DNA from 3 places in the Parendozoicomonas sp. 209JJ7-1 genome. Region 3 is predicted to be linked to each of the others. Evidence: predicted binding sites of a transcription regulator. Region 3 holds the regulator's gene; each other region holds the start of a gene.
The links. Region 3 encodes FNR, which switches genes on or off when oxygen is low (the NO sensors DNR and NnrR bind a similar motif). Its sites were predicted from a motif close to TTGATNTANATCAA; they were not measured.
Positions count from the first base shown of each region.

Region 1: the regulator FNR is predicted to act here: its motif matches at 7,177-7,190, upstream of ccoN (cytochrome-c oxidase, cbb3-type subunit I).
Region 2: the regulator FNR is predicted to act here: its motif matches at 3,157-3,170, upstream of napF (ferredoxin-type protein NapF).

Region 1 is NZ_JBYVJU010000005.1:182,486-192,737, forward strand. Features, by position in the region: gene ACY2RQ_RS07025 (MATE family efflux transporter) at 1-123, opposite strand, end outside; gene ACY2RQ_RS07030 (DUF6160 family protein) at 257-697, opposite strand; gene ACY2RQ_RS07035 (hypothetical protein) at 699-1,151, opposite strand; gene ACY2RQ_RS07040 (hypothetical protein) at 1,236-2,648, opposite strand; gene ACY2RQ_RS07045 (hypothetical protein) at 2,642-3,700, opposite strand; gene rlmM (23S rRNA (cytidine(2498)-2'-O)-methyltransferase RlmM) at 3,825-4,913, opposite strand; gene ACY2RQ_RS07055 (protein kinase) at 5,070-6,314, shown strand; gene ACY2RQ_RS07060 (alpha/beta family hydrolase) at 6,292-6,924, opposite strand; gene ccoN (cytochrome-c oxidase, cbb3-type subunit I) at 7,260-8,681, shown strand; gene ccoO (cytochrome-c oxidase, cbb3-type subunit II) at 8,697-9,305, shown strand; gene ACY2RQ_RS07075 (cbb3-type cytochrome oxidase subunit 3) at 9,317-9,529, shown strand; gene ccoP (cytochrome-c oxidase, cbb3-type subunit III) at 9,522-10,252, shown strand, end outside.
Region 2 is NZ_JBYVJU010000011.1:109,414-119,665, reverse strand. Features, by position in the region: gene ACY2RQ_RS12500 (MaoC/PaaZ C-terminal domain-containing protein) at 1-54, shown strand, start outside; gene tadA (tRNA adenosine(34) deaminase TadA) at 133-684, shown strand; gene narL (two-component system response regulator NarL) at 700-1,338, opposite strand; gene ACY2RQ_RS12485 (histidine kinase) at 1,313-3,142, opposite strand; gene napF (ferredoxin-type protein NapF) at 3,403-3,924, shown strand; gene ACY2RQ_RS12475 (chaperone NapD) at 3,921-4,196, shown strand; gene napA (nitrate reductase catalytic subunit NapA) at 4,193-6,733, shown strand; gene napG (ferredoxin-type protein NapG) at 6,876-7,637, shown strand; gene napH (quinol dehydrogenase ferredoxin subunit NapH) at 7,634-8,563, shown strand; gene ACY2RQ_RS12455 (nitrate reductase cytochrome c-type subunit) at 8,575-9,048, shown strand; gene ACY2RQ_RS12450 (cytochrome c3 family protein) at 9,061-9,651, shown strand; gene ACY2RQ_RS12445 (TIGR02808 family protein) at 9,673-9,807, shown strand; gene ACY2RQ_RS12440 (type IV pili methyl-accepting chemotaxis transducer N-terminal domain-containing protein) at 9,928-10,252, shown strand, end outside.
Region 3 is NZ_JBYVJU010000001.1:301,565-311,816, forward strand. Features, by position in the region: gene ACY2RQ_RS01350 (hypothetical protein) at 1-256, opposite strand, end outside; gene ACY2RQ_RS01355 (hypothetical protein) at 258-854, opposite strand; gene ACY2RQ_RS01360 (hypothetical protein) at 1,029-1,640, opposite strand; gene ACY2RQ_RS01365 (hypothetical protein) at 1,765-1,929, opposite strand; gene fnr (fumarate/nitrate reduction transcriptional regulator Fnr) at 2,119-2,877, shown strand; gene ACY2RQ_RS01375 (adenine phosphoribosyltransferase) at 2,886-3,428, shown strand; gene ACY2RQ_RS01380 (hypothetical protein) at 3,606-4,052, shown strand; gene ACY2RQ_RS01385 (hypothetical protein) at 4,295-4,948, shown strand; gene ACY2RQ_RS01390 (ferritin-like domain-containing protein) at 5,082-5,600, opposite strand; gene ACY2RQ_RS01395 (hypothetical protein) at 6,218-6,817, shown strand; gene ACY2RQ_RS01400 (pentapeptide repeat-containing protein) at 7,012-8,034, opposite strand; gene ACY2RQ_RS01405 (aminoacyl-tRNA deacylase) at 8,139-8,630, shown strand; gene ACY2RQ_RS01410 (sulfite exporter TauE/SafE family protein) at 8,675-9,433, opposite strand; gene pyk (pyruvate kinase) at 9,537-10,252, opposite strand, start outside.

The DNA of each region.
Region 1 (10,252 bases), on a different contig from region 3:
AAGAACCGCTGAATCCACCAGCCCAAGCAGGGGCACAGTGATATTGGAAATAATAACCGGCCAGGCAAACTGCCAGACCTGACGATTGGTTTTGCTTTTTGAAAGCGTCGATCGTGATGGCAAGGGTCGTTCCCTGGCAGAGGTAAAAAAGAAGGCGAATTCTACCGGGCTTTTTGCCACCAGGGCACAGGTAAAGGTCTGGGTATTTACGCGGAAACAGACTATTGCCAGACAACAGACTGCTTAGATTGAGAAATTACTGCGCGCCGATCTCTACCTGGGTGCGAATGCTGGGGTTAAAAACCTGTACGGAGTGGAGGGCGGTTTTGCCACCGAGTTTAACCGCATCAATGGTTAGCTTTCGGGCTTCTGTTACCCGGTCCAAAGCCAGATAGCTTTTACCGTTACGCTCAAAAACATCCACTTTCATAGTACTGTTAATGCCCTGATTTCCTGCACCACTGGTACCGTCATCCGTATGGATATTGCTGAATTCAATATAATTATTGCCGCCGTCGTTACTGGTCCAGCGAATATTATTACCGTCTTTCAATATTTTACTGGAGAATTCGACAGTGACACCCGCCTGGCCGCTGACATCATTCAGCTGCTCATCGTCCAGCCTCTGCAGCTCAGCATTGACCAGCCCGGAAAAGCTGAACAATAAAGACAATAATTGATAACGTATTTTCATCATCTCAGTCCGTTGGGAAAAGCAATAGACGACCGGTTAATTCACTGGAGCCATTCCAGTTCAAACTTATCAAATCTCGCTGGCCTGCCCCCGGTGCAGCCTGGGAGGAGGAAGCTACAACAAACTGGAAATTGTCGTACTTCAGCTTGCCGTTATACTCAAAGCTCAGCACATCTTTCGTTGTCGAGCCCACAGTTTTCGGTACAACAGAAACCACCATGGGGTCAGAATCCGCATAGCTACCAATTGCCAGGCTGCCCTGGAGAATATCCAGAATCAGCCAGCCGCTGCCTTCATCCCCCTGAATGGCTACCCGGGCACCGCATTGGCCACCATTTACAGGGCAAGTTCCATTAGGGTTTTCACGCCACAAAGGTCCACCGTTCTTGTTAATATCAACCTGAACAGAAAGAGTAACTCCCTGAGCCGTACTGACAGACAAAGATTGATCATCCAAAGGCACAAGTTCTGCAGCCGAAGATAAGGAAAGAAGAAAAGTAAATGTGGACAGCAGTATTCTTGTTATTAGCATACCTGCCTCCTAGATATCGTGGGTTGTTACATCAAGGTACTGAATACGAATGCCGGTCAATTCACCGGAGCCTAAGTCAAGACTACTGGTTCCAGTGGGTAGTCCGCCGTTAGCAGACCGAACACCACCATGAGTGAGATTGCCAATATAAATATTAGATTTTTTAGCATTTGAATAATAATCAGCTGCATTCGCTTTAGTGACTTTACGAAGCCTGATATTCACATGGCCTCCTGGCGTGATAGAAAACTCTAACGGCTGAGAATTGCCATACCCCAGATTCAGATCAAAAAACAAATCTGAAAAATAATATGTGAAAGCTCCTTGTTCCTGAACTGTATCACAGTTAGGAGCAGAGAAATTGCAGCTTGTTAAGTCAAGAGTTTTCACATAAAGCTGGAGGTCTAACTCGCCATCAAGGAAGCTCTTCCCCTCGCGTTCATTAACCCACAAACGAAATGAAGAACCATGGGAACTTAGCCCTGTTATATCGTAATTGTGGTAATCAGTTCTGGACCCGTCACTATCCTGCACCCGATAGTTGAAACTGACCCCCACATCAGCACCATCAGCATGATTTGAAAAGCGACTCCTTATACCATTAATCACATTTAACTGCTGTGCACGAGCACCAGCCACATTCTGTTCTTCCGTATTCACCTGGCCCTGTTTATTAGTGATCCGCCCTGGATTATTGGCTAAATAGCCATCTTGAACCGTAATTTCAGCATTTTTATTCTGGACATTCTGAGCCAATTGATTCCGCTCACTGCGAATACGACGACAGTCTGAATATAACCCACACCCAATTCTTTTCCACAATGGAAGGTTGTTATACTCCTGCACCTTAGCCTGATGTTGCTGCTGCAGTGTGTTTCTTTCATTAATCAGCCGCACTTTTGTAGATGGTGCAGCCGCCAGTTGATTTCTTAAAGTGTCCAGTTCTCCCTGCAATTGACTGAGCGTACCAAGAATCGAGCCTAAGGCAGTGTAACCTGCTTTTACATCATTTATTACTGTGGTGGGATTCTCCCCCGAAAACACAGGAGAGCTTATCTGTAGGACAGTTCTGTCATTCGCAATGGAATTGATATCTGAGCCAGGAATAATATCAATTTCAAAAGGGTTATTCAGGGTTCCAAGATTATGTTGAGTGCTATTGGCACCTTTGTTACTCCCCTTCCCTTTGATATATAGCCGCGAAACAGATACTCCAATAGGGTTGCCTGAAGTATCATTAATTCCTCCTACTGAAAGTTGGCCTCCTGATCCATCAAAGCTGAAATCTTCGAGCACCAGACCTATACCAGAACCACTTAAATCGGCCAGGTCGTCATCATCCAAAGATTCCATTTCAGCATGACTTACAGAAGACAATATGACTACCAGGAAACCACCAAAGACAATTCCATGCCTCAACATCCTGTTGCTCCTGTGCCGCTGTTCTGAAAGCAAGTGGCAAGGCGTTCAATACCCTGGAATACCTGGGTAAAATTAACATTCACAGGGGCCCGTAAATTGCCCTGAGCATCTCTGTATTTCGGCAGGTTCAGAAAAGCACCAACTGGAGTATTGACAACACCACCGGTATCGAGATCTCTCCAGGCAAAGTTCTGATGGCCAAGGGCAATAAACATCCCCCTGGCCGCGCCTTCAATCTGCTCCGTATTTGGGTTATCAGCAATAGCAACATTGCCAACGGGAAGTGAACGGTACTTGGTCAAATCAAAACAACTGCTGAGCCCCGCGGCATGACAGTTATTAGATTTTAATATTCCAAGTAAACCACCCAGACCAGCCAATAAACCATTATCCGTTTCCAATCCTTGGCCGTTTGGAATACCTACCCGGCTGGCACGCACATTCCGAGCATTACCGTTATTGTCTACCAGTTCTGCCTCTGCGGTCATATTGGCACCACCGGCAATAGTTGCTGCAACCCTTACCAGGAAGGGGGCATCACCTCCAACAGCATCCCTAATTTGTCTCATGGTGCCGTGGATACCAACTTTTACATCCCCTGTTAACTTATTGATATCACCCGACAGCATACCTTTGGCTTCGCCAAAACCCATGCGTAAACCAACAATTTCCTCTCCCTCATAAGCGAACTCCAGATAAGGGTTTCTTATCTGGAAAGGCACTATCTCACCATTACCATTATTGCTGATATAACCCAATGCCAGATTATCGATATCAATATCAGAACCCTGCTGGCCATCGCGAACTCGAGTCCCCAAGGCCAACTTATCGACATTTAACTGGGTTTTAATATCAACCCCCAGATTAACCCGGGTAAAGCGGATATTATCTATCTTATCTGTCGCCATATTAATAACAGCCTGCCCGGTCACATCACCAAGCTCATCATCTTCCATGATTTCGAGGGCAGACAGAAAAGGAGAAAAAACCAGGCACACAAAAAAAGCTGCAACAGCGCGGACAGAGGCAGGAAAAGGGTGGGTCTTGTCCATAAAAACACCTGATTTTTATTGTTATTCTGCATTCTTTTCATCGACTATATCCCTGCACCTGCAGCGATACAAGCACGGGAATTCAGCCAGCTTTCAGGATTATCGGGGCTTTACCACAATAAAATCATTGACCAATACGACATCCATGAACCGTCACCTCTTCCCGGTCATGGAATAACTGCTTGCAACGCAGCTGTACCTGAACACCCCGTTCAGCGCATATCTCCTCAATCATCGCCAGTGCCTCCTGCACCGCCAGCCAGCGCTGTTTCATGGGAAGCTTTAAATTAAAAATGGTTTCCCGGCACCAGCCACTGGCCAGCCATTTGGCCATAAGTTCTGCGGAGCGGGCGGGTTTATCAACGATATCACACACCATCCAGTCCACAGGCTTAGCGGGTTTAAACAGGAAGGCATCCTCTTCCTTATGGTCCACCTGTCCGGTTTCCATCAGCTCCTTCTGCATAGGGCCATTATCCACAGCGGTCACCATCATGGAGCGATTAGTGAGCTGCCAGGTCCAGCCTCCGGGAGCCGCGCCAAGGTCTACACCTTTCATGGCCGGAGCCAGCCTTTCATCCCACTCTGCCGCAGGTATAAATATGTGGAATGCTTCTTCCAGTTTCAAAGTGGAACGGCTGGGAGCCGCCTTGGGGAATTTCAGCCGCAGAATGCCACCGGGCCAGGGACTGCTATTTCGGGTATCAGATATTCCGAGATAACCGGACGTGGAATCCAGCATTAAGAGATGTAATCGGGGAGCAGAAGGGTTTCCTTTCTTGGTCAGCAGATCTGTTTTACGCAAAGCCTGACGCAGAGGGTTGGAAAACTTGCGGCAGAATACGGAAAGCTCTTTGGCTTCATTGGTATCCGCCGTTTCCACCACCAGCTCACCACAACGGGGAAGCTCCCCTTCACGGAAAGCCTCCAGCAGTGGCGTAATGCGGTCAGATACCGGCATATTTTCAACAAGGGGTAACGCAGCAAACCACTGTCGGACAAAAATCATCTGCTCAAACCGCAGCTTCTGCATCAAGACCCAGGCACCATTGGGTTCCTGGGTGATATAGACCGCAAAACCGCTGTTTTTTCTGGTTTTTACATAGCCATAAATACCGACACCGGCAGCTTTATCCTGAATTTCTCCCGCCAGGTCCGGCTCAAAACCGGGGCGACAGAACATAACCAGGTGCGTACGGGAAAGCGCATTCATGGCAATACCCCTGAAAAATGGCCGCTATTGTATGTGAGGAGCGACCAGAACACCAAAGCCCTTAAACAATACGGATACAGCGAATCTAACCCTCTTGTCAGTGCCTTATCCAATAAAATCTGGGAATAAAAGCGAATACTCTTTCAAGAGGCGCTTATGGCCACTCCCAACTCTTACAATGTGCCCCCTGGCTTCTACAGGCATCCGGTCACCGGTGAACTTACGCCTGCTCAGGCCCAGGCTCACGTTCCAGCTCTTGTCCGGGCTATTGTCCCCCGAGTTCTTGTTCCAGTGTTCGTTCCGGTTCGCGTTCAGATGCCCCAGCCTGCGCCTCTTCTGCCAACACCTGCCTATGGCCCCATATCTATTTATGCCCGGGGTATCGGCCCGGTGAATGAGGCTGATGCTTGTAAAATGCTGTCCCAGTCAATCAGGGGTATTACCAGCGGTTATATTTCCTATCCTGAGTATCAGGGAAGCTTCGGGAACATCTTCCCAGTGCCAGTGAGCAGCCACTCTCTGGCCAACGCATTTGTTATCAAAACAAACCGGTATAAGACCCCCCTTCAATGCCGGGAACTTGAGCAGGAAGCTTATCTTCACCTGCACCTGCAACACCCCAACATTCTTCCCTGCCTTGGCATTGCCATCAGCCGGGCCTCAGCCACCTGCTGCCTTCTCCTGCCCAGGGCCAGGGAAAATCTGCTTGCAAGAATGGCTGCCATACGTTCCGGCCAGCGCCCCCTTAACCTTGAACAACGGTTAATTATCTGCCTTGGTGTTGCAGAGGGCATAAAGTATCTTCACCACCTGGGCTTGGTGCATCGGGATATATACGCTCGCAATATTGTTCTGGACGATAACGGAAAGGGCGTCATCGCTGATTTCGGAAAAACCCTCAGAAGCGGCGAGAGCAACCCGTGCATTACTATTATTCCGGAAACCATTGCCGGAAAGGCAGCTGTGCGTATCATCCACCCGCCCCTGACCATCAACCATCTGGCGCAGGCACCGGAGCAGTATTTTGCCCTCTGCGTGACCAAAAGCAGTGATATTTTTGCCTGGGGAGTCTTGTTGCACGGCCTGATAAGCGGCTACTTCCGGGCACAGCTATGGACCAACCACCCGACCTGCCAGCTTCATCAGTGTAATGATCCGGCATGCCTCCATTTTGTATATCCCCTTTCTCCTGGCTGTACGCTCCGTAGTTTTCTTACCATTCCCGGAGCCAATACCACTGACCACTCTCTCGCGTCAGAATCAGGTGTTGCAGAAGAATACAGAAATCTTATTCAGGTTTGTCTGTCCCATGAACCTGAATACAGACCTTCTATAGAACTCCTGCTCCATGATTTTCACGACAAGGTTTCATGGCATTTTAACCGACCCATTCCGCAGTAATTTTTGCGGCGGTTTCCAAATGCTGCTGATGGATTAACCCTGATACATTCCTTGGCTTAAGGTCATGATTCCCATCTGCCAACCAGTGAATTTTCACAGCAGGTGACAAGGTGTATTCAGACACGATCTCCCTGCTTCCCATCGTATCCCTCTCCCCCTGTATCACCAGCAAAGGGGTTGAAAGCTCTTTCAGGTGACTGATGCGAGGCTTGACCTGCTTGCCGGTGGCATAAAACGGATAGCCAAGACACACCACCCCCTTTATGCCTTCAATATCCTTCCCTTCAGCAACAACCATCGTGGCCATACGCCCGCCCATGGATTTTCCACCAATATAAACCGGACACTTACCCGCTTTCGGCACAATATCAGCAATCACCTCTCGCCAGGTTTCCAGCAATATTTTTGCAGTATTGGGCGGGCGCTTTTTACCATTAATCCGTCGTTCAGCCATATACGGAAACTCAAAACGAACAACACTCACACTCTGCTTATTCAGAAGGCTGGTGATGTCGTCCATAAACGGGCTGTCCATAGGCGCACCGGCACCATGGGCGAGAATCAGCAGAGCCTGTTCATCACCTGCACGATTCCAGAGATATTTATCCATTAAAGTCCTGCGTTCTGTCTGTCTGCGTCCGTATACTGACCTTAACAGCCCTTCAACACCACCGATTACTTGCGTAAAGACGTCTGTATTCTGTTATGATTGCCCCGCCATAGGAGCCGGCGGTAACCCCTCTCGGTTGCCCGTCCGCACACCACACAATAAAAGCAATAACGGTAGTATGCTCCACAAGCCATAGATCGGCGCAATAGTTATGCTAATAAAGATCAAAAGTGCCCATAAAACGATCAACCATTGATCTATGTCATGGATGCCTTATTTCGCCTTTTGCATACTTGCGTCGGTTTATACGTATAACCGCAATCGTGGATCGCGAGATGAGCAACGCAACGGACACACATTACAACTACAAAGTGGTTCGCCAGTTTGCCGTAATGACGGTGATTTGGGGGATTGTCGGAATGAGCGTCGGGGTATTTATAGCCGCGCAAATGGTCTGGCCTGAACTGAATTTTGAACCTTACCTGACCTTCGGTCGCCTGAGGCCTCTTCATACCAATGCAGTAATTTTCGCTTTCGGTGGTTCCGCCCTGTTCGCGACCTCTTACTACGTCGTACAGCGTACCTGCCAGGCGCGCCTCGTGTCTGATGCCCTGGCGTCCTTCACCTTCTGGGGATGGAACCTGGTGATCGTGCTTGCGGCCATCACCCTGCCGATGGGCTTCACCTCCTCCAAAGAGTACGCCGAACTGGAATGGCCCATTGATATTCTTATCACTGTGGTCTGGGTGGTGTATGCCATCGTCTTCTTCGGCACCATCATGAAGCGCAAGACCAAGCACATTTATGTGGCTAACTGGTTCTTCGGCGCTTTCATTCTCACCGTTGCCGTTCTGCATATCGTTAACAACGCGGAAATCCCGGTGACCGCCTTCAAGTCCTATTCCGCCTACGCAGGCGCTATGGATGCGATGATCCAGTGGTGGTACGGCCATAACGCTGTAGGCTTCTTCCTGACCGCCGGTTTCCTGGGCATTATGTACTACTTCGTGCCCAAGCAGGCTGAGCGTCCGGTTTACTCCTATCGCCTGTCCATCGTGCACTTCTGGGCACTGATCGCCATCTACATCTGGGCCGGTCCCCACCACCTGCACTACACAGCTCTGCCCGACTGGGCCCAAAGCCTGGGTATGGTGATGTCCCTGATTCTGCTGGCACCTTCCTGGGGCGGCATGATCAACGGTGTTATGACCCTCTCCGGCGCTTGGCACAAACTACGCACTGACCCGATCCTGCGGTTCCTTGTGGTATCCCTGTCCTTCTACGGCATGTCTACCTTTGAAGGCCCGATGATGGCGATCAAGACAGTGAATGCTCTCTCTCATTACACTGACTGGACCATCGGCCATGTACACTCCGGCGCTCTCGGCTGGGTAGCCATGGTCACCATCGGTGCCCTTTACCACCTGATTCCGAAAGTCTTTGCCCGTGACGGCATGTACAGCACCAGCCTGATTAACACTCACTTCTGGCTGGCCACTATCGGTACGGTTTTGTACATCGTTGCCCTGTGGGTAAACGGTATTACCCAGGGTCTGATGTGGCAGGCAACCAACGCTGACGGCACTCTTCAATACAGCTTTATTGAATCTGTACAGGCCAGTTCTACCGGTTACATCGTTCGTCTGATTGGTGGTGGCTTCTTCGTCACCGGTATGTTCGTCATGCTTTACAACGTCTGGCAGACCGTTCGGGTATCCAAGCCCGAAGAGATGACTGCTGCCGCGAAAATGGCGTAAGGGAATAACAACATGCTGAAACACGAAATAGTAGAAAAAAACATCGGCCTGATGATCGTCCTGGTTCTGTTCGCCATCAGCTTTGGCGCACTGGTAGAGATCGTCCCCCTGTTCAACCTCAAGCAGACCACTGAGCCTGTTGAAGGACTGAAGCCGTATACCGCACTGCAACTGGAAGGCCGTGACGTTTACATCAAGGAAGGCTGCGTTGGCTGTCACTCTCAGATGATTCGCCCCCTGCGTGCAGAAGTGGAACGCTATGGCCACTACTCCGTCGCCGGTGAGTCTGTATACGACTACCCGTTCCTGTGGGGTTCCAAGCGTACCGGTCCTGACCTGGCCCGTGTGGGCGGTCGTTACTCCGACGAATGGCACCGCGCTCACCTGTACAAACCTCAGGATGTGGTGCCCGCTTCCATTATGCCGGCCTACCCCCACCTGAATGAAAACCTGGTGGATAGCACCGTAACGCCCAATAAGCTGGAAGCTCTGCGGACTCTCGGCGTGCCTTATACCGATGAAGATATCGCCGGTGCCACTGATGCCGTGCGGGGAAAAACTGAAATGGATGCCCTGGTCGCTTATCTGCAGAATCTCGGCACCGTGCTGACCGAAAAGCGCTGAGGACGGTGACTATGGAACTGGATATCAACACCCTGCGTGGTCTGGCTACCGCCCTGTGTATGCTGGCATTTATCGGCATCACCCTCTGGGCCTACAGCGACCGTAAACGTAAAGACTTTGATGAGGCCGCTAACCTGCCTTTTCAGGACGAGCCTCTGGCTGCTGCCCATAACAACAGCACTAGCGTAGCCAGCAATAACAAGAAGGAGTCAGCACATGTCTGATTTTTGGAGTGATTGGGTTCTGCTGCTGACCCTGGCCTGCCTGGGCTTAATTATCTTCGTGCTGTTTTCCACCTGGAAAATCCAGCGTAAAGAGTCCACCGAAGAAACCGTGGGCCATGAGTTCGACGGTATCAGTGAGTACGACAACCCCATGCCCATGTGGTGGATCGGGCTGTTTATCGGTACTTTGCTGTTCTCTGCTGTGTACCTGGTGCTTTATCCCGGCATCTGGCCCAGCAGGTTTGACGGCATTCTGGGCTGGACATCCGTTGGCGAACTGAAAGCCGATCAGGAAAAACACGCCCGTCAGTTCCAGCCCCTGTTCGAGCAGTACGCTGCGAAGAGCATTGAGGAGCTGCAGGAAAACCCCAAAGCCCTGGCTATGGGTAAGCGTATCTTCCTGAACAACTGCGCCCTGTGTCACGGCAGTGATGCTGGCGGTACCTTTGGCTTCCCCAACCTGACTGACCATGCCTGGCTGTGGGGCGGCAGCGCCGCTGACATCGAAACCACGGTTATGGATGGCCGCAGTGGCCAGATGCCCGCCTGGGGTCCGATTCTGGGTGAGAAAGGTGTCCGTAATGTTGCCTCCTATGTGCGCAGCCTTAGTGGTCTGGAAGTAAAAGCCTCTAAAGAGTCCCTGGCAGCCGGTAAAGATGCATTTATCGCCTCCTGTGCCCTGTGCCACGGCCAGGACGGCAAAGGCAACAAGATGTTCGGTGC
Region 2 (10,252 bases), on a different contig from region 3:
GAATCCTCAGGCAAACCTCACCTTGAAGGTCAGTTAACGCTTCTGCCTCTTTAGGACGAGCGCTCACAGATTCTGCAGTCGGCCTGTATAATGGGCCGATTTGTTTGCGGAATACCTGTGTTAGAAAAGGCAATGTCGGAAAAAACTGCACAATCCAACTCTCTACGGGCAAAGCATTTACGGGAACAGCATCTGCGGAAACAACAGGTGCAGGATGAGCACTGGATGCGGGAAGCCATTGCCCTGGCAAAACTGGGGGGAGCTGTCGGGGAAGTGCCCGTTGGTGCGGTTGTTGTTTATCAGGGACGTATTATCGGTCGGGGCTATAACAGTCCTATAGGTCGTTCCAACCCCTGCGCCCATGCCGAAATCCTGGCCCTTCAGGATGCTGCCCGCACCCTGGATAATTACCGGCTGGTGGATTGTGATCTCTATGTGACCCTGGAACCCTGCGGCATGTGCGCCGGGGCTTTAGTCCATAGTCGTATACGGCGGCTTGTTTATGCCGCGACAGAACCCAAAGCCGGTGCGGTTGAAAGCCAGGACCAGGCTTTGGCCCGGGGCAGCCTGAACCACTTTGTGGGTGTTGTGGGTGGTGTACTGGCGGATGAGTGCTCTGAGATGATGTCGGCCTTTTTTCGCCGTCGCCGAATCCAGAAAAAACAGGCAAGGCGGCAGCTTTAACGAGGCTGTGGTCAATCATCGTTTTTTCCGGTTCAGCATCCATACGGCAGCTTCTACCCGGGAGCGGACATTCAGCTTTTTCAACAGGTGTTTGACATGGACTTTCACAGTGCCTTCGCTGATATCCAGGTTACGGGCAATCATTTTGTTGGACAGACCGTCAGTAATCAGGTGAAGAATATCCTGTTCCCGGGTTGTCAGATTCTCCAGGGGGTTACTGTTGCCGTCTGTATTCGGCCGTAAAATGGAAGCGAGAACACCGGCCAGTCGGTCGTCGACAACCACCTGCCCACTGACCGCCTCCCGCACCTGCTCAATAAGGTGATCCGGTTCCATATCCTTGAGCAGGTAACCATCGGCACCGGCCCGGAACAGGGCGGCAACATCATCTCTGTGGTCTGAGACCGTCAGCATCACAACCTTGCAGGTAATATCGCTGGCTCTGATCGCTTTCAGGGTATCCAGGCCATTCATGCCTTTCATGTTCAAGTCCAGAAGGATCAGGTCTGGGTCTATCTCCGAGGCCAGCTTCAGGCCATCACTTCCGCTGCCGGCTTCACCTGCGACATGGAGATCCGGCTCATCATCAATCAACTGTTTAAGCCCCCGGCGTAACAGGGGGTGATCATCAATCAGCAACACGCTCGATGTCATTATTTTCGGTCTCTCTGGATGGGGCATAAAAGTGCAGCTGAACACGGGTACCCCCGAGGGGGGAAGGAAGCATGTCCAGCTGTCCCGAGAGGCTGCTGGCCCGTTCCTGCATAATACTCAGGCCGTAATGGCCATGGTGTTCGGGGTTGTTCGGCAGCCCCCGGCCGTCATCGTCAATGGTTATCAGGATTTTTTGATCGTTCTGCTGAAAACAGCTGACCGTACACTGCTGCGCACCGGCATGTTGAACGACATTGTTCAGGGCTTCCCGAATAATCTGCAGAGCATGCACTTCCTGGTGGGCACCTATCTGCTGGAAACGGATACGGTAGTCCAGGTCAAAGTGAGTGCTGTCGGCCCGTTTATTAAATTCTTCCAGAGTCTGGGCAATATTGTCCTGCAGTGATCCTTCCGCCATCGACAGACGAAAAGTGACCAGCAGCTCCCGTAACTGCCTGTAGGCGCTGTTAATACCTGTTTGAAGGTCTTCCATGATGCTGTTTGCCGGATGGTTGTTGTCGGAAGACAACTGCCGACGCAGGCGGGAGACCTGGATTTTCTGGTAGGAGAGAGCCTGGGCAAGGGAGTCGTGGAGCTCCCTGGCAATAACGGTACGCTCTTCCATCAACAACAGTCTTCGTTCATGCATCTGTTGCCGGTTCTGACTGAGGGCTGTGGCCAGAATATCGACAAAAACCTGCAGCCATTGTCGCTCTTTTTCACTGAGAGTATGACCCGGCATGGGTTGAATCTGCAGAAAACCAAAGTGCTGGTTATTTTTGGTGCTGATAACCGGCAGCTGCTCGGTTATATGACTGGAGGCGTTGTCCGGTATATGGTTGTTACCGCAACTGCTCAGACAGGTCAGGCAGTGATTGCCATGGCATGCCAGGGCGTGACTGGAGGGAGCATCTATTCTCTGCAGCCATTGCTGGCTGGTGGAGTCGGAAAGGCAAAGATAACAACTGTCGAGTCTGAGCAGTGTCTGCCAGCGATCCAGCAATAACGTCATATTGTCTTTGTCGTATGGGTTGCCGGACAGTGTGCGGGATGACAGATAAAGTAACTTCAATGCTTCATTGGCATGACTCAGAGCCTGGGTCTGCTTTTGGACTTTCTGTTCAAGCCGGGTATAGAGTTCCTGCAGTTCACCGGCCATATCGGTAAATGCACGGGTGAGTTGTCCCAGTTCATTATTTCCGCTGTAGGAAAGGTGAATATTAAAGTCCTGGTGGTGGACTTTTCTTGCGGCTTTGGCCAAGTCGCTGACAGGTTCCAGCAGGTTTTTTCGCGTATCCCGAAGAACCAGTACGGCGATAATGATCAGACAGGCCAGTGCGGCAATCATAGCGCTGTAGAGTCTGTGAAGTTTACTCTCGGTATGCTGCTGCAGGGCATCAACCAGGACATCAATCCTGTCAACATAAGCAGGGACGGCACTGATATAACCGGCGAAGTTACGCTGTTCCAGCATGGTGCGCATATTGTTATGCCAGTCTGTACGAATCTGGCGGTATTGCTGACCTATGGGATTGCTCCATTCCGCCAGGAGTGAAAGGGCAGGATGTTCAATACTGCGATCGTAGACATTTACCAGTGGAGCAAGAATTTCTTCTGTTACCAGTTCAGGCACCACAACTTGCTCGGCCAGCCGCCAGGACTGCATGCGCAGGGAGCCGGCTTCATTAATCGCCGCCGCGTCTGTTCTGGTGATTCTGGCAAACCACAATGATGTCAGAATGGCGGCTCCGGCCAGTGTGATTATTGAGAAAAGAATCAGTAGATGTTTGCAGCGAAGAGACATTGGTTTTTCATTAATTGATTTGAATCAATGGTTGATTGTTTTTCTTGCTCTACCACCAATGAGTTGGCAGCGTCTGAGCATCTTTACACAAGTTTACGATATTAGCGATAGCGTCGGAGTTTTCCCGGGTCTGGCTCTACCCCTAAAGTGGTAGAGGGGGAGTGTTTCCCGCCAGACCACCGCTTTTTCCCCTCTTTCTCTTATTTTTCGCAGCATTACTATAAACCTGTGTCGTCTTTTCAGGCAGGTTTCAGAGCGTTATGCAGCAGGCAATTAACCATTCACGAAGAAGCCTTTTAAGGGGCCGAAGGGGCAGAGAGGTCGTTCTGCGTCCTCCATGGAGTCGTTCTGAGGACGCTTTCGTTGATAGCTGTACACGCTGCAATGCCTGTATTGATGTCTGTGAAACCGGGTTGCTGAAAAAAGGTGACGGTGGTTTTCCTGAAGCCGACTTTACCACGGCGGAATGCAGCTTTTGTCAGGCCTGTGTCAATGCCTGTCCAACTCATGCTTTAGACAAGAACGCCCTGCAGAAGAACACACAACAAGCGCCCTGGACACTGCAGGCCCGTATTCAGGATTCCTGTCTGGCACACAACAGGGTTCACTGCCGGACCTGTGGCGAACGGTGCGAACAGGAGGCGATTGCTTTTCGCCTGATGCCCGGTGGGGTGGCCAGGCCCTTCATAAACAGTGAACTCTGTAATGGTTGTGGGGCCTGTGTGTCGGGGTGTCCTGTCTCAGCCATTGCCATGATGCCTTTTGGCGGGGAGAAAACATGAACAGGCCAATGGAATATAAGGAAGGCATATCCGTGTCGGGTCTGGTCGTACATGCAAGCCCGGTAAAGCTGACTGATGTACAGGAACACTTGAACCTGATTGACGGGGTAGAAGTCCATGCTGCCGCGCCGGAAGGCAAACTGGTGGTCACTGTGGAAGAGTTCCCCGGACAAAAAATAATGGTCGATACCATTGATCGAATCAGCCACGTGGAGGGGGTGATTTCCACCGCGCTGGTGTACACGCACAATGATGCCTGGAGTGAAACATGAAGCGCTCTATTAAAGAGACATTAAAGTCGATGTCCCCTAAGCAGAGCCGCCGGGATTTTATGAAATCCAGCGCGGTCGCGGCCACTGCCGCAGCGGCAGGTATAAGCATGCCGTCGTCTGCTACCAACCTGATTACCAGCAGCAAAGAGACCGAGATTCACTGGGATAAAGCCCCCTGCCGATTCTGTGGTACCGGCTGTTCTGTACTGGTGGGCACCAAGAACGGACGGATTGTCGCTACCCAGGGTGATCCGAAAGCCCCAGTCAACAAGGGCCTGAACTGCATCAAGGGTTACTTCCTCGGCAAGATTATGTACGGCGAGGACCGTCTGACCCAGCCGCTGCTACGAATGAAGAACGGCAAGTACGACAAGAATGGCGAGTTCACTCCCATTACCTGGGATCAGGCCTTCGATATTATGGCCGAGAAGTGGAAGGCCGCACTTAAAGATACCCGCAACTCTGACGAGATGCCTCCTGTCGGCATGTTCGGTTCCGGTCAGTGGACGGTCTGGGAAGGTTATGCCGCTTCCAAGCTGATGAAGGCTGGTTTCCGCTCCAACCATATTGACCCTAATGCACGTCACTGTATGGCTTCTGCCGTAGGCGGCTTTATGCGGACCTTCGGTATTGATGAGCCCATGGGCTGCTACGACGACTTTGAGCATGCCGATGTGTTTGTGCTCTGGGGTTCCAATATGGCGGAGATGCACCCGATTCTGTGGTCCCGCATTACTGACCGTACCCTGTCTAACGATCATGTTAAGGTAGCTGTACTGTCTACCTACAAACACCGTTCTTTTGAACTGGCTGACCTGCCAATTATTTTCACTCCGCAGGCTGACCTGGCAGTTGGTAACTTTATATGTAATTACCTGATCCAGAATGATGCAGTAAATAAAGAGTTTATTAAAAAACACACTCGCTTCCGTCAAGGGGCCACTGATATTGGTTATGGCCTGCGCCCAGAGCATCCCCTGGAACAAAAAGCCAAAAATCCTGGAAGTGGCCAGTCTACAGAAATCGATTTTGATGCTTTTGCAAAATTTGTCAGCGAATATACCGTTGAAAAAGCATCCGAACTCTCCGGAGTTCCTGTCGAGCAACTCACTGAACTGGCAAAGCTCTACGCAGATCCAAACCGCAAGGTGATGTCGCTGTGGACAATGGGCATGAATCAGCACACCCGTGGTGTCTGGATGAACAATATTGTTTACAACATTCACCTGCTGACAGGAAAAATCTCTGAACCTGGCAATGGTCCATTCTCACTGACCGGACAACCGTCTGCCTGTGGTACTGCCCGTGAAGTAGGCACTTTCTGTCATCGTCTGCCAGCAGATATGGTGGTCAAGAAGAAGAAGCACCGTGATTACGCTGAAAAAATCTGGAAACTACCGGAAGGCACTGTACCAGCGAAGGTCGGTTACCACGCTGTTCTGCAGAATCGCATGTTGAAAGACGGCAAGCTGAACGCTTACTGGGTCATGTGTAACAACAATATGCAGGCAGCACCAAACATGAATGAGGAAGGTCTGCCCGGTTACCGTAACCCGGACAACTTTATTGTTGTTTCTGATCCATACCCGACAGTAACAGCACAGGCTGCTGACCTGGTGCTGCCAACCGCCATGTGGGTTGAGAAAGAGGGTGCCTACGGTAACGCCGAGCGTCGTACCCAGTTCTGGTACCAGCAGGTGGAACCCCAGGGTGAAGCCCGTTCCGATCTGTGGCAGCTGATGGAGTTCTCCAAGCGTTTTAAGGTGGAAGATGTCTGGTCCGACGAGCTGCTGGCCAAATCACCTGAGTACAAAGGAAAAACCCTGTTCGATGTGCTGTTCAGAAATGGTCAGGTCGATAAGTTCCCAATGACAGACTTTAAGGGGCGGATGAATCAGGAAGGTGATTATTTTGGTTTCTACGCCCAGAAAGGCCTGTTTGAGGAATACGCCACCTTTGGCCGAGGCAAAGCTCATGATCTGGCCCCCTTCGATATGTACCACAAGGCCCGTGGTCTGCGCTGGCCGGTAGTTGATGAAAAAGAAACACTTTGGCGTTTCCGTGAAGGCTATGACCCCTACGTGAAAACCGGCGATGACATCAACTTCTACGGCAAAAAGGATGGTAAGGCATGGTTGTTTGCCCTTCCTTATGAAGCCCCGGGCGAGTCTCCAGATGAAGAATATGACTTGTGGTTGTCGACTGGCCGTGTGCTCGAGCATTGGCACACTGGCACCATGACCCGTCGTGTACCTGAGCTGTACCGCGCCTTCCCCGATGCGGTGATCTTTATGCATCCGGATGATGCTAAGGCCCGCGGTCTGCGTCGTGGTATGGAGGCGAAGATTATCTCCCGCCGTGGTGAAGTCCGCAGCCGAATCGAGACCCGTGGCCGTAACCGTCCGCCCAAGGGCCTGGTGTTTATGCCGTTCTTCGATGCCGGCCAACTGGTGAACAAACTGACCCTGGATGCCACTGATCCACTCTCCAAAGAGACGGATTACAAGAAGTGCGCTGTCAAGGTGGTTCCGGTTTAAAGGATGTTCTCGAATCTGTGATAGCAGAGGCTTGGATGACTTTGTCAAAGGCCAGGAGGGCCTGAGAGCGACTCAGGCCATGGATGGCCTGTTGGGGACAAAGTTATCCAAAGTTCGGCGTGGTTAAGCTCAGGGCTGGGTTATGGACAGGAAAAACGACAAGGGTAAAGCGATCTCCCGCCGGCGGTTTCTCACCGAAACCGCCCAGGCGGCCTGCGCCACCGGCCTGCTTGGGTTGGGGCTGACATTTATTGCCGAAAAGTCGAAAGTCCATGCTGCCCAGGTACTGCGGCCACCCGGTGCACTGCCGGAAGAAGACTTTCTGTCGGCTTGCCTGCGCTGCGGTCTGTGTGTGCGGGACTGCCCCTGGGACACCCTGAAACTGGCCAAGCCGGAAGACCCGGTAGCCAGCGGTACCCCGTACTTCAATGCCCGTAGCATTCCCTGCGAGATGTGCGAAGACATTCCCTGTGTCAAAGCCTGTCCCAGTGGTGCCCTTGATCCCGGTCTCACCGAGATCAACGACGCCCGTATGGGCGTGGCGGTGCTAATTGACCGGGTAAACTGCCTGAGCCTGCAGGGGCTGCGCTGTGAAGTCTGCTACCGCATCTGCCCGCTGATCGATGAAGCCATCACCCTCAAACGCACCCGCAACGAGCGGACCCGGGTGCATACGGTCTTTGAGCCGTTTGTAAACCCGGATGTCTGCACCGGCTGCGGCAAGTGTGAAGAAGCCTGTGTACTGGAGGTGGCTGCCATCAAGGTGCTGCCGACGAAACTGGCCATGGGTGAACTGGGCCAGCACTACCGACTGGGCTGGGAAGAGGAGGCCAAAGCCGGTGAAGCTCTGGTGCCCGATCTGCTCAACCTGCCAGACAGACTGCCGGAGGGAACCAAGCTATGACCAGCAAACGTGACCCTGTTCTTGGTAAAAGAGTGCCCGGTAAAGAAGCCACGGAAAGCCTGGGCTGGTGGAAGGCTCACCGGTTCCTGTTGCTTCGTCGTCTGTCACAGGTCAGTGTGCTGGGCCTGTTCCTGCTGGCACCTGTTGCAGGTATTCGGATTATTGATGGCAATCTGTCGTCCAGCCGGTTGCTGGACACAGTGCCCATGACCGATCCGTTACTGCTGCTTCAGGTTCTGGCGGCACAACATCTGCCGGAGCTGATAGCTGTACTGGGTGCTCTGCTTGTAGGCGGCTTCTACCTGTTGCTGGGTGGACGGGTGTTCTGCAGCTGGGTCTGCCCGGTAAATCCGGTCACGGATCTGGCCAGCACTCTGCGACGTTGCTTTAACATCCGTTCCAGCTACCGGTTGACTCGCAATGCACGCTTCTGGCTGCTGGCTCTGGTGCTGGTGCTGCCGGCTATCACCGGGGTTCTGGTATGGGAATTCGTCAATCCCATCGCCCTGGTGTACCGGGGGCTGCTGTTTGGCATGGGGGCCGGCTGGCTGCTGGTGATTGCCATCTTCCTGCTGGATCTGTTTGTCAGCCAGCGGGCCTGGTGCGGTCATCTCTGCCCGCTGGGAGCCTTTTATGGGCTGGCTGGCCGGATCAGCCCGGTGAAGGTTAACGCCACACGACGGGAGCAGTGTGATGACTGCATGGACTGCTATGCCGTCTGCCCGGAACCACAGATTCTTCCTTTTGCCCTGAAGCCCGCCAAGGGCGAGGGACCACTGTTAAACACCCAGGATTGTACCCGCTGCGGCCGCTGCATAGATGTCTGTGCCCAGCAGGTTTTTGAATACCAGTTTTTTAAAAAACAAGCCTCAATGCCTGGCTCATCTGACGGTGAGCAAGGCAAACAACGATCATTGGCCAAGTGAGTGAATCAGCCATGAGTACACAATTTTTAAAGACTTCCCGCACGCTCAAATACCTTGCTGCCGTCTTTGCCATCAGCATGAGCTGCATCGTCTCTCTGGCGAACGCTGCGCCTGCCGGTAGCAGCACCGTGCGCGATGGTGACCTGAGCATGGAAGCGCCTGCCGTCCCGCTGAAGAAGAACATCGATCAGGACGGCACTATGGATCGTGCCTTTGTTCAGCAGCCGCCACTGATCCCCCACGATATCCGTGGCTATCAAGTGGACAAGAACGTTAACAAGTGCCTGAGCTGTCACAGCTGGAAGAACGCTAAGAAGTGGGGCGCGACCCGTATCAGTGTCACTCACTTCTACGACCGTGACGGTAACCAGCTGGCTGATGTGGTTCCCGGTCGTTACTTCTGCCTGCAGTGCCATGTGCCCCAGGCGGATGCCAAGCCTCTGTTGAAAAACAACTTCAAGCCTGTTGAAGCCTTGGACAATTAAGCGGAGGGAATCATGGCTAAGGAATTTTTTATTAAACGTTACTGGAAAATGCTGAAGCTTCCGGCTGCGGTATCATTGGGACTGCTGCTGGTGTTTGGCTTTGCCGCCGGGATTATCTTCTGGGGTGGTTTCCACACCGGTATGGAGATGACCAACAAGGAAGAGTTTTGTATCGGCTGTCATGAGATGCGGGATAATGTGTACGAAGAGTACAAGACCACGATCCACTACAACAACCGCTCCGGTGTGCGGGCTATCTGCTCTGACTGCCACGTGCCGAAAGAGTGGGGTCCGAAGATTGTGCGTAAGATTCAGGCCAGCAAAGAGGTGTATGGCAAGATCGCCGGCACCATCGATACTCGGGAGAAATTCCTGGATCACCGTCTGGAAATGGCGACCCGGGAGTGGGCACGAATGAAGGCTAACGACTCTCAGGAATGCCGTAACTGCCATAACTTCGAGTTTATGGATTTCTCGGAACAGTCCAGCCGGGCAATGAAAATTCATAACCAGGCTACTAAAAATGGTCAGACCTGTATCGACTGTCATAAGGGTATCGCTCACGAGCTGCCTGATATGAGCAATGTCGAAGGCTGGGAATAATTGCGAAGGGAGACAAGTGTTATGAGTGCACTGGAATCACTGATCTGGAATGTCCTTGGATATTCCGCCATGCCGATGATTTTCCTGGGAGGTTTTGCGGTGACAGCCGTTATTGCCTGTTTTCTACTGGATGTTACAGGTAAAAACAGCAATTGACGGTGTGCCAGTTGCTTAACACGCTTAGTCAAATAGCGACAATGGCTGAATAGATTGGGAAATTCAGCCATTGTTACTGAACAATGCGCCTGCAAAAAATTATCAAAATTGATTGTTCCAATGAAACTAATGTCTTTTCGCCATGCGTTTGTATACTTTTTTTCCTTCATTGTTCTCGTCTCTTCAGCTGCTGTACAGGTAAAGCTGTCTAATGCCGATGCTGTGAATGAGGCCGGTCGTCAAAGAATGTTGAGCCAGAGAATGGCCAAAGCCTGGTTAATGCTGGGGATGCAGATTGATGCAGTTAAAGCAGAAAAACAACTTGATGACAGCATTGCTCGATTTGAAGAGAACTTTCTGAACTTACAGTTATTCTCTCCAACACCCCAGATTGATAAAGCTGTCAATGACGTTGGGGCGATATGGGAGACTTACCGTATGCAGC
Region 3 (10,252 bases):
CGAGTACAACACCAGTTATTCCAATGATGCACTTCGCGGCCACGGCAATAACTTTTCGAAGAAACCCGGGTTTGCCCTTCAACCCGGGCATTTCTGGCACAGAATCCGGTGCTGCGGCATTCTCATATGAAAACTCTGAGCTTTTATCAACAACGGACATCTTCCTGCCATGAAACTCAGTAATTTTTTCCGCTGCGGGGCTCCGGTAATCAGCCCCATTCTGCAAGCTCCGAAGGCGTTTTTCTACTTGGTCCATATTATCCCTTTCCTTTATCATTCAAGCTGTTACAACCCGGCACTGTTTCCGGAAGATGCTTTCCGTATCTTTTTTTCAATTCATACAATTCCCGCCACTGCTTTTGCAGCACCTCAGCATGACGAACAAGTTCATCCCTTGTCCGGGTTCTAACATGGGCCTTTTCATCCTGCCCTCCCCAACCCAATATGCCCCAGGCTCCGTCATAGATCAGCTGCAACTGCGACACGGCCATAGTCGTCGCTCCGGCCAGGCCAACCAGATTGCAGTGCTGGCCGATTGTCGCCCCGGGTTTAATGGGTAGAATATTCACAACACCAAATCGCCCGACAATCGGGCCAAGAACAACACCGGTAACAGCGGCTATGCAGAAAGAAAATACCTGCCAGAGGGAGGGGATAAGGCTGACAGCCATATCCTTCAGCTGCTTCTTGAATGGAGCCGAAGCTTGACTGGCACTGTCTGCCCGGCCTTCAGCCAGTATCGACCTAAGGTCTTTAAGAGTTGATACCCGGCCATGGCTTTTACTCTGTTTCGCCGCCGTCATGGAACCGGCAGCCCCTGCACCAACTCTCACCCTGCCGAATTCACCTGCCATAACGCAACTCCCTTGCTTATTCGGCCAATATTTATAAGTTACTGGCACCTTCGACCTGTATCACTTTGGCCTGGTTCATGGACTGTACACTTACCATGACAACACTGTCAGATTTCCTAACAGGCAAAAGAAAACCCGCCGAAGCGGGTTTTCCTGGCAATACCTTGCTCATTATCACTTCACTCTGCGCCTCCCCCGTTGAGCCCCCTCCAGCTCTGGCTCATTCTTATGTTTAAGAGCAATAGTCTTCTCTTCAGGGAGATTGTTCTCAGTAGCGTTAGCATTGGCATTGGCATTGGCATTGGCATTGGCATTGGCATTGGCATTGGCATTGGCATTGGCATGAACGGAAGTCGCATGATCCTGCTTTTTCTGCTCTTCCTGCTTCTTCACTATGGTCTGAGTCACTGTACTTGTATCATCCAGGCTTTTACCCATCATAATCCTGGCCACGTTTCCGAAAAACCTTATAACCATTTTGGTAGAAAAAATTGATATAGTGCTCCTGGTGGCATAAATAGTATCAGAATTATTCGCCCATGATGTGGGCAGTATTTTGTGGGCCAGAACATTGGAGCTTCTGAAACAGAAATACGTAGCCAGAATCTCGGGAATACTCTTCACGAATGTCCAGCCTGTGTCCTTGGTCAGCGTCCAGCAACCATCCGCAAGGCGCTTGTATACGCTAACTTCGCCTTGAACCTGACCATCCTTAACGTGGGTCTTGCCAGGCACAGCCTCGCAGCTTTTATTCCTGAATGGTATGCGGCCTCTAATATCGGGCATCCTAGCCCAGCAGCCACCGATATAACCTTGCACTTTATGTAACATTTCCAACCTCCAAAGATGTCTAAACCCTGATCCCAAACTTCTACCCCGAGGCAGAAGTGGCCCGCCGGGCTTTGATGGATCAGAAATGTCTGGCCAGGGACCAGAAGCCAGCTCCCCGAATACCCGGAATGGCTGTACTGCCCCTTATTGACTGATCGGGAGAGGGAGAGTTCGCTCCTGCCAACTGCTCTGTCAGCAGAGATAACGGCAAAACGACTGAAAGCGTCTGTTTATGGGGTGACAAAACGGGTTACCAGAGATAACAACCCAAGTGCGCCCCTATTGGTAACAACTGTACAGAAAAAACCAATAACTATTTATTTTTCTCAATAAAATAATAGGTATCTATCACAGGGTTAAACTCGGCGGCATATTCCCATACAATATGAACCACTCTTTTCAACAGCCAACCGGTTCTTAGGGGCTCTTAAATATGGCGTCCAAACTCAACGTAAGGCATGCCAGCCAAGTAGCCTGCCGGGACTGTAGCCTGAGTCCATTGTGTCTACCCCTGGCGCTGAAAATCGAGGACATTGACGACCTCGACGAAATCATCAAGCGCGGGCGACCCCTGAAAAAAGGCGAACATCTGTTCCTGGAAGGCGATACATTCCATAGTGTTTTTGCGGTTCGCTCCGGCGCCCTGAAAACATATACATCAACCAATGAAGGTGAAGAACAAATCACAGGCTTCTACCTGCCCAGCGAACTGGTCGGGTTAAGCGGGCTGGATACAGACACCTACCCGGTTTCTGCCCAGGCCATTGAGACCACCATGGTCTGTGAAATCCCCTTCGACAAGCTCGAAAAACTCTCCGACAGCCATCCGGCCCTCCGCCGCCAGCTGATGCGGATTATGAGCAAGAAGATCCGCGAAGATCAGCAGATGAAACTTCTGCTGTCGAAAAAGAATGCCGACGAGCGTATCGCGACCTTTCTGATCAACCTGGCCAGCCGATTCCGACGCAGGGGCTTCTCCTCACAGTCATTCCGTCTTTCTATGTCCCGGAATGAGATGGGAAACTATCTGGGCCTGGCTGTAGAAACCGTAAGCCGGGTATTTACCCGCTTCCAGAAGGCTGAACTGATCCATGCCAACGGTAAAGAAATAGAAATTACCAGCGCCATGGAGCTGTGCACCCTTGCAGGTGGTAAACTGAGCGACACCCCTGAAGTTGTGAATATTCAGTAACCATGCCTATGAGCGATACAGCCTTTAACGAAAACCACCTCCGAAGCCTGATTCGAGCCGTCCCTGACTGGCCTGAACCGGGCGTTATGTTCCGGGATATCTCCACGCTGCTGAAATCTCCAGAAGGGATGCGCATGGTGCACAGCACCTTCGCCGAACGCTATCGGGAGAAAGGCATCACCCACATCGGTGCCCTGGATGCCCGGGGCTTCCTGCTCGGAGCCCCCCTGGCGGATACTCTCGGCCTGCCCCTGGTAATCTTCCGCAAACCGGGCAAACTGCCTGCGGAAACCATCCGGGAAGAATACGCCCTGGAGTACGGTAAGACCGCCCTTGAGGTTCATGTTGATGCCATGAACGCTGGTGACACAATTGTCCTGATTGATGACCTGATAGCCACAGGTGGCACGCTGCTGGCGGCCCACAAACTGGTTAACCGGCTGGGGGGCAGTGTCGCGGAAGCTGCGGCGATTATTGACCTGCCCGCCCTGGGTGGTTCCGCCCTGCTGAAGCAGGCGGGTATTCCCACCTATACCCTCACCAGCTACTGAGCGCTTTTCTTAAGCCTCCCAGCTCTTCACCACCAGCCTGAACCTTCAGGCTGGTTTATTTATGCCGATGTCAGTTTCTGTAACAGAACTTCTCAGTAACAAGAACAGGTTGACATGGGAATCTGCGCCAGGGAATTACGACAGCTCATTATCCGTCCCACACTCCAGCATTTGAGTATGTGGAGCCCTACAACAGAGAACCTGCTATTGGGAACAGCCGCCCAGGAATCCGGCCTCGGGGAACACCTGCAGACAGAACACCACAACGCTTACGGCCTGTACCAGATCACGCCAAGAATGCACCGCAATGTCTGGGACAATTTCCTGGCCCACCAGCCGGAACTGGCCAGTAGAATCCGCGGCCTTGCCAGCCAGCATGAATTCCTCCAGCGCCCCCATGCGGAACTGGCCACCAATCTGGCCTATTCCACAGCCATAGCCCTGATGATCTACCTCCGGCGCGGGCGCCCCCTTCCCAAAAACAGCGCCGACAAACCTGCCCGACTGGCCCGCTGCTGGCATAATAACTTTCATGGCAAGCCCCAGGGCACGGTCGCTGACTTTATCCAGAATTACACCCGGCTGGTGAACGACCAGATTCTGGAACCCATTCGCCAAAGTTAAGTATTCACAACAAGCCTGTCAGAACCCTTTTTCTGCCGCCATAGTCAAAGACCCATTGAATACGCAGAGTGAAATATTCAATGGACACATTTTTCAGTCTTCCAGGCCCAGGAAATCAACATAAAAGTCTCCCCCAAAGCGCGGGGCCTTCCTGCACATATGCATCTGTGCCTCTGCCACCATCTCGCTTTACCGCGAAACCTGTCACTTTTCACACACTTGTTCAGAAACCAGAAACAAGCATGGACAAAGAAACTCTGGATCAATTGAAAACCCGCTGTGAAACGCTGATTGAACGGAGAAAAATCACATTACTCAGCAAACTCAAAGAAAGGCTTGAGCCTGAACTTGACAGGAGCCGTATCGGCTCTTTAACTCAATCGGGTGACGACTGGGCGTCGGCAACAAGAAGAAATATAGAAACTATTAATTCTCGGTTAGAAACCCTGGAAAGGGATTTATCGACGCAAATTGCACTCTCCAGCGCTGAAAAAAGCGCCATTCTCTCCCTTTGCGAAACTATCGCCAACAGTACGGAAAAACACATTCCACCTTTAAATACGCCGGAATACCAGGAAAGACAGAGAGCAGTAATGGAGTTAAAGAGCAGACTTATGAGCCAGGCCCAGGCCATTAAACCTGCGCTGCAGACACTCACCATTCACGCCATTAAGAAACAAATTCAGGTGCAGCAAGAAACCAGGCAACGCCTGGAACAGGATTTACACATCTCCCAACAGTTTGAGAAACTTCAACTGGAAACACCCTGCCATAACCCTGAATCCAGAAAAAGAGGCCGACGCCGTCAGGTGCCCGAAAGGGACGCCATATCCAGCAAACGCTTACGGGAAACAAAGGAAGTGAAAAAACAAAGAACCGGAAAACGTCGCCGTTAAATCCGGCACTTGAAGAAACTTAAAGGGAAGCCAAAAATTCGTTCGGGGTCACAGCCTCCTCATCCACCTGATGCAAGCGTCATACGGAAAGAGCAGAGGCAGTGCTTCACTCCGTTGAAGCACTGTATGAGATCTAGTTTTGGAAACGTCTTAACTGAGTCGCTAATTGTTCAGCAGGCCGAAGCTGCTCTGCTAATGCCTGAGCAGTTACTTCGTCATTTACCTGACGTGCGGTTTGAATAGCTTGCCGCGTTGTTTGAGAAAACAGTTCGCAGGATTTAGCTAAATAATCTGCGTTCTGTTGTACATCTGTACTTTGAGGTGGAGATTCGATCTTAGAGTATTCACTCAAATCCTGATAAGTTGCTGGAATTCTGGCTCCCATCATACTTATCCTTTCCGCTACCTCATTTGAAGGAGTAAAAGGCTGGATAGTTTGCTGTACTTGCGGTCGTGAATTCTGAACCTCCGGAGATACTGCTGAAAGGATTTGGGTAAACTCTGCAGATCTGTTGCCCTGTGTGTTCCATTGACAAGCCCGGATCTGGTTCTCAAGAGCCTCCCGCTCACAATATACAGAGTGTAACTTTTGAACAAGTTGCTCCTTTTGTTCCTGCTCAATACCCAATTGGGCTTCTTTCATATTAGCCATTGCTCTGTCCTACGATATGCTCATATGAGCAGAGTCACTGTACAAATGTTGCATAGCCAGTTCAATCAGTTTCTAAGACAATAAAAACATAAACCAACAGATTATAATTTATTCTCCGTATAACACGTAGTTCCAGGACGCTTACAGCGTACTTGATTTAGGCGTTATGTATTGCAAGTGTTCCACTTTCAGGGAGAACTTCTCGGTCTTGGTCTTGAGATATCTTTTCCAGCTCAGATATTTGATGTGGATGTAGCCAGGAGCGCAGAAGAGACCAAAATCTCTCCCTCGGGTTCACAGGTAGAACACTGTTTATGGGAGACAGTTCATATTTTCTACAAAACCACCTCATCTAGACGACAGATTAAAATAAAAGTAACATTTTAATCATAAAATAGTCGACAATCGGACAATCACAACAGGATGTTATGAGGTGCATAATGGAATTGTGTAATACCCGCACAGACGCAGTACGACCCTTCATCAATACATCATTCATACGGTGATCAGCCGGCTGACTGCGTGTTGGAAATACTCACCGGAAAACAGATTTTCCGGTTCATTACGGGCAAGGAAACCTGCCCTGTTTCAGAGCAATAAAAACCAAGGAAGAAATCATGGATGCACTGCTCAATATCACCAACCTGAAATCCGCCATTACCTTTCTTCATCTGGCCGGCCTGGCCTTTGGACTTGGAGGGGCATGGATACTGGATGTCTTTATTCTCAGGCACCTTAATAAATTTACAATTACCGAGGATAAATATCAGGTCATAGAGTTTGTTTCCAAACTCGTGCTTACAGGTTTAATTATTCTCTGGGTCTCCGGGCTGATGTTTGTCGCCTATTACTATCTCTACACTCCAGAATTCCTGTCCAATCAAAAAGTATGGGCAAAAACCTTCATTGTGACCGTACTTACCCTGAATGGTATTCTGGTTCATAAATCATTGCTGCCAAAAATCAGGAGCTGCCAGGGTAAAACCCTGCTGGATGGCCTGAATGATAAAGACCTTCGGAATATGGTTAGCATCGGAACTATTTCTTTTCTGTCCTGGCTGTTCCCGGTGGTTCTCGGAGTTGCCAAGACCCTGAATTTCTCTGCCTCTGCTGTAGAAATTGCCGGATTTTATCTGTTGTTCACCGGGGTATCCATTATTATTGCCACAGTGCTGACACGCCCCCTCCTGGATAAGTACAGAAATCTGGCTCAGTAAAGCGGTTTCTACTTCACATATCCTTGACACCTCCGAAGGTCGTCCGGAAGAGTTAGTGAGAAAAGACTGATCTACAGAGGTGTCCGCTATATCGCTGCCGTCCCTTGGGAGCCGGGAACGTCTCTTGCCTGGGTGAATCCTGCCAGGAGCCTGTCAGACTGAACCGACCGCAGGGAGAAAAGTCCGACAGCGGGCTAGCGGGTCATCTTCTTAACGAACACTACCACAAACAACGCAAGGGCAAAGTTACCAATAAACGCCTCAAGGGCTGCCAGCGTTCTGGATGGCCCCACCGGCGTTAAATCTCCATACCCCAAGGTGGTAAAAGTGACCACGCTGAAATACAGCGCATCAAGGAAAACCTGAAAGTTCTGTGTCAGCGTCAAACCTGTCTCAAAACGATGAACCGTGCCTTCCGAGGCCACACCGGCAATAAAGTAAAACAGCCCACACAGAACCACCAAAGCTGTTGAAAACATAAACACCCGAAACGGCCGCTCCCCATAGCCACAGAGCATATCCACTATTTTCGATGTCCAGCGTTGCCAGGAACCCAAAGGGTACTGATAACGCCGGAAGGTCATCTCCTTGTGGAAGAAGAGTCCTGCTTCATCAAACAAGCCATGGGCTTCACAGCTTTTGCGCACACTGCGGCACACTTCTTCCGCTTCACCATAAAGCAGGGAACGCTCTTCCGCTGTCTGACTTTTGCGCCTGCCAGATAACTGCTTCTCCTGGTAGAGAGTTTTGCCCCAGGTCACATGCGCCATACGACAGGAATCGAGTTTCAAGCCAAGCAGGTTAGCGCCGGAAAGGTTGGCGAAATTAAGGTTGGCACCGGAAAGATCCGCTTTCAGCAGGGAACAGTTCTGCATATTGGCCCGGTAGAGATGGGATCCCCTCAGGTTGGCCCGATGAAAGTCCACATTACTTAAATTCGGGCCATGGCCTTTTCCCGGACTGGATAAATTCAGATTCTCCAGATTCGCTCTGGCCAGCCTGAAGCCCGCAAGACTCACACCCTTGCGCACCAGAAGCTCCAGTTTTCCGCGAATCTCCGGGCCGCTTTTATCACTGTCGGGGTCATGCCAGAAACAGACAGACTTGCCGGTTACCCTTGGCTGCTGGCAGTGCATGTACTGACATGCCGGCAGTATTTGTTCCCGGGCAGAATCAACAGGCCGTTGATTATCGGGATTGAAAGAAGCCGAATCCATGGCGTTCAAAATCTCCAGAGAAACAGAGGATGTAAAAATTATAAATACTATACTGTGTATTGGCGCATTCCTGCTCCAATTTTATTTTAAGGAGGGTCGCCGTTATGCCTCTGTCCAAGCACCTGAATCAGTTTCTTACCCAGCAACAGGTTTCTTTCGAAACAGTGTCCCATCCCCGTACCACCAGCGCTATCCAGAATGCCATAAGCTCAAAGTTGCCGGCAACTACTGTGGCCAAGGCTGTGGTACTCAAGGATCCAGTGGATAATTATCTGATGGCTGTAATACCTGCCGCCCGCAGGCTACACCTGCAAGCACTGATGGACATTACCGATACGCCCCTGAAGCTTGTGCCGGAAGAAGAGCTGGAAAACTGTTTCACAGATTGTAAAACCGGTGCCATACCCGCCATGGGTCCGGCTTTTAATATGGAAATGATCTGGGATGACCACTTCCTTGGAGAAAAGGATATTTACTTTGAAGGTGGTGACCATGAAACCCTTGTCCATGTCACCAGCAAAGATTTCCAGAAGATGGCTGGAGAAGCCAGCCATGACCAGATCAGCCGACCACAACGGGAGAATGACTGGCCCTGACCGAAGCATGAAGGCTTAAACGGAGAAAAAGCGGCTTATGGCAATTAGCTGAAATACGCCGCAATACACACCAGCAGGACCATAACAAACAGGGTCCACTCTAGAGTTTTGCCCGAAGCTTTGACTGCAAATCTCACGCTGAAGTAAGCGCCTGTCATTGAGCCAATGGCCAGGATAAACCCTGGAATCCAGAGAACCAGCCCGTTCCAGACAAAGATCCCCAAGGCCAGCAGACTGAACACTGCAGTGCAGAGAATCTTCAGAGCATTGGCTCTGACCAGATCATAGCGCAGGCCACCGGCTATGGCTGCCAACAGCATAAAGCCCACGCCAGCCTGTACAAAGCCACCATAGACCCCAGCCAGAAAAAGCCCAGCCACAGCCAGGGGCTGAGACGACAACGTTCTTACATTCTCTCCTGTGGGGGAAATCATCGCCGGCTTGGTCACCAGCACCAGGGCCATAACCACCATGCAGCTTAACAGCACTGGTTTCAGTAAATCAGAGGAAAGCCAGGAGGCCAGCACTGCGCCAACGCCTGCTCCAAGAAGCGGAGGAATAACAATACCGGTCATGGAACCGGTATCCAACCGCCCGGCTTTATGGAAACCTTTCAGACCCGTTAGCGACTGCATCACAACACCTACCCGGTTGGTAGCATTGGCAACATCCGCAGGCATACCTAACAGCATCAACGCGGGAAGCGTCAACATGGAGCCGCCACCGGCAATAGTATTGATAAAACCTGCAACAACTCCAGCCAAAAGCAGCGCCACACCATTTACCAGGGTTAACTCATACATATCCCACACACTCCGGAGTCAGATTCTTGCTCTGGTTTTATTCCGGAGTGAATTGTAATGGCAACCGCAGGTCAAAAACACTAACAGCAAACCAGATAGCAAGCTAAACCGTCAGCATTTTCAGGGTATTCGTTTCCCCCACAACCGCCAGGGTATCCCCTTTAGTCATAAGAATACGGCTGCCACGGATCAGCAAGCCTTTCTGCAATAACAGATCTATGGCTGCCTGGTTCACTTCATAGCCGGTATTCATCACCGTGGGATCAAAAAGAAAAGCTTCAACACCACGATAAAGGGCAACTTTCCTGCGAGTTGCTTCTGAGCGGGTCAGGGCAAAAATCGGCAGACCGGAATTAATACGGGACATCCATAAAGGCGTACTGCCGGATTCGGTCAGGCAAATAATCGCTTTCACCTCTTCCATATGGTTGGCAGTGTACATGGCTGCCATGGCAATGGCTTCATCGGAACGAGTAAAGTTCCACTCCAGTCGGTGGGTGGACACCTGGGCCGCCGGCTGTTTTTCCGCTCCCAGGCAAATACTGGCCATAGCTTCAACAACATCATCAGGATGATTACCCGTGGCGGTTTCCGCCGACAGCATTACAGCGTCTGTGCCATCAAGCACCGCATTGGCCACATCAAACACTTCCGCTCGTGTGGGCAGGTTGGCGGTAATCATGGATTCCATCATCTGGGTAGCGGTAATCACCGGACGATTATGGATTCTGGCCCGGTTAATAATCTGCTTCTGAACACCCACCAGTTCGGCATCGCCAATTTCAACACCCAGGTCACCCCGGGCTACCATCACCGCCT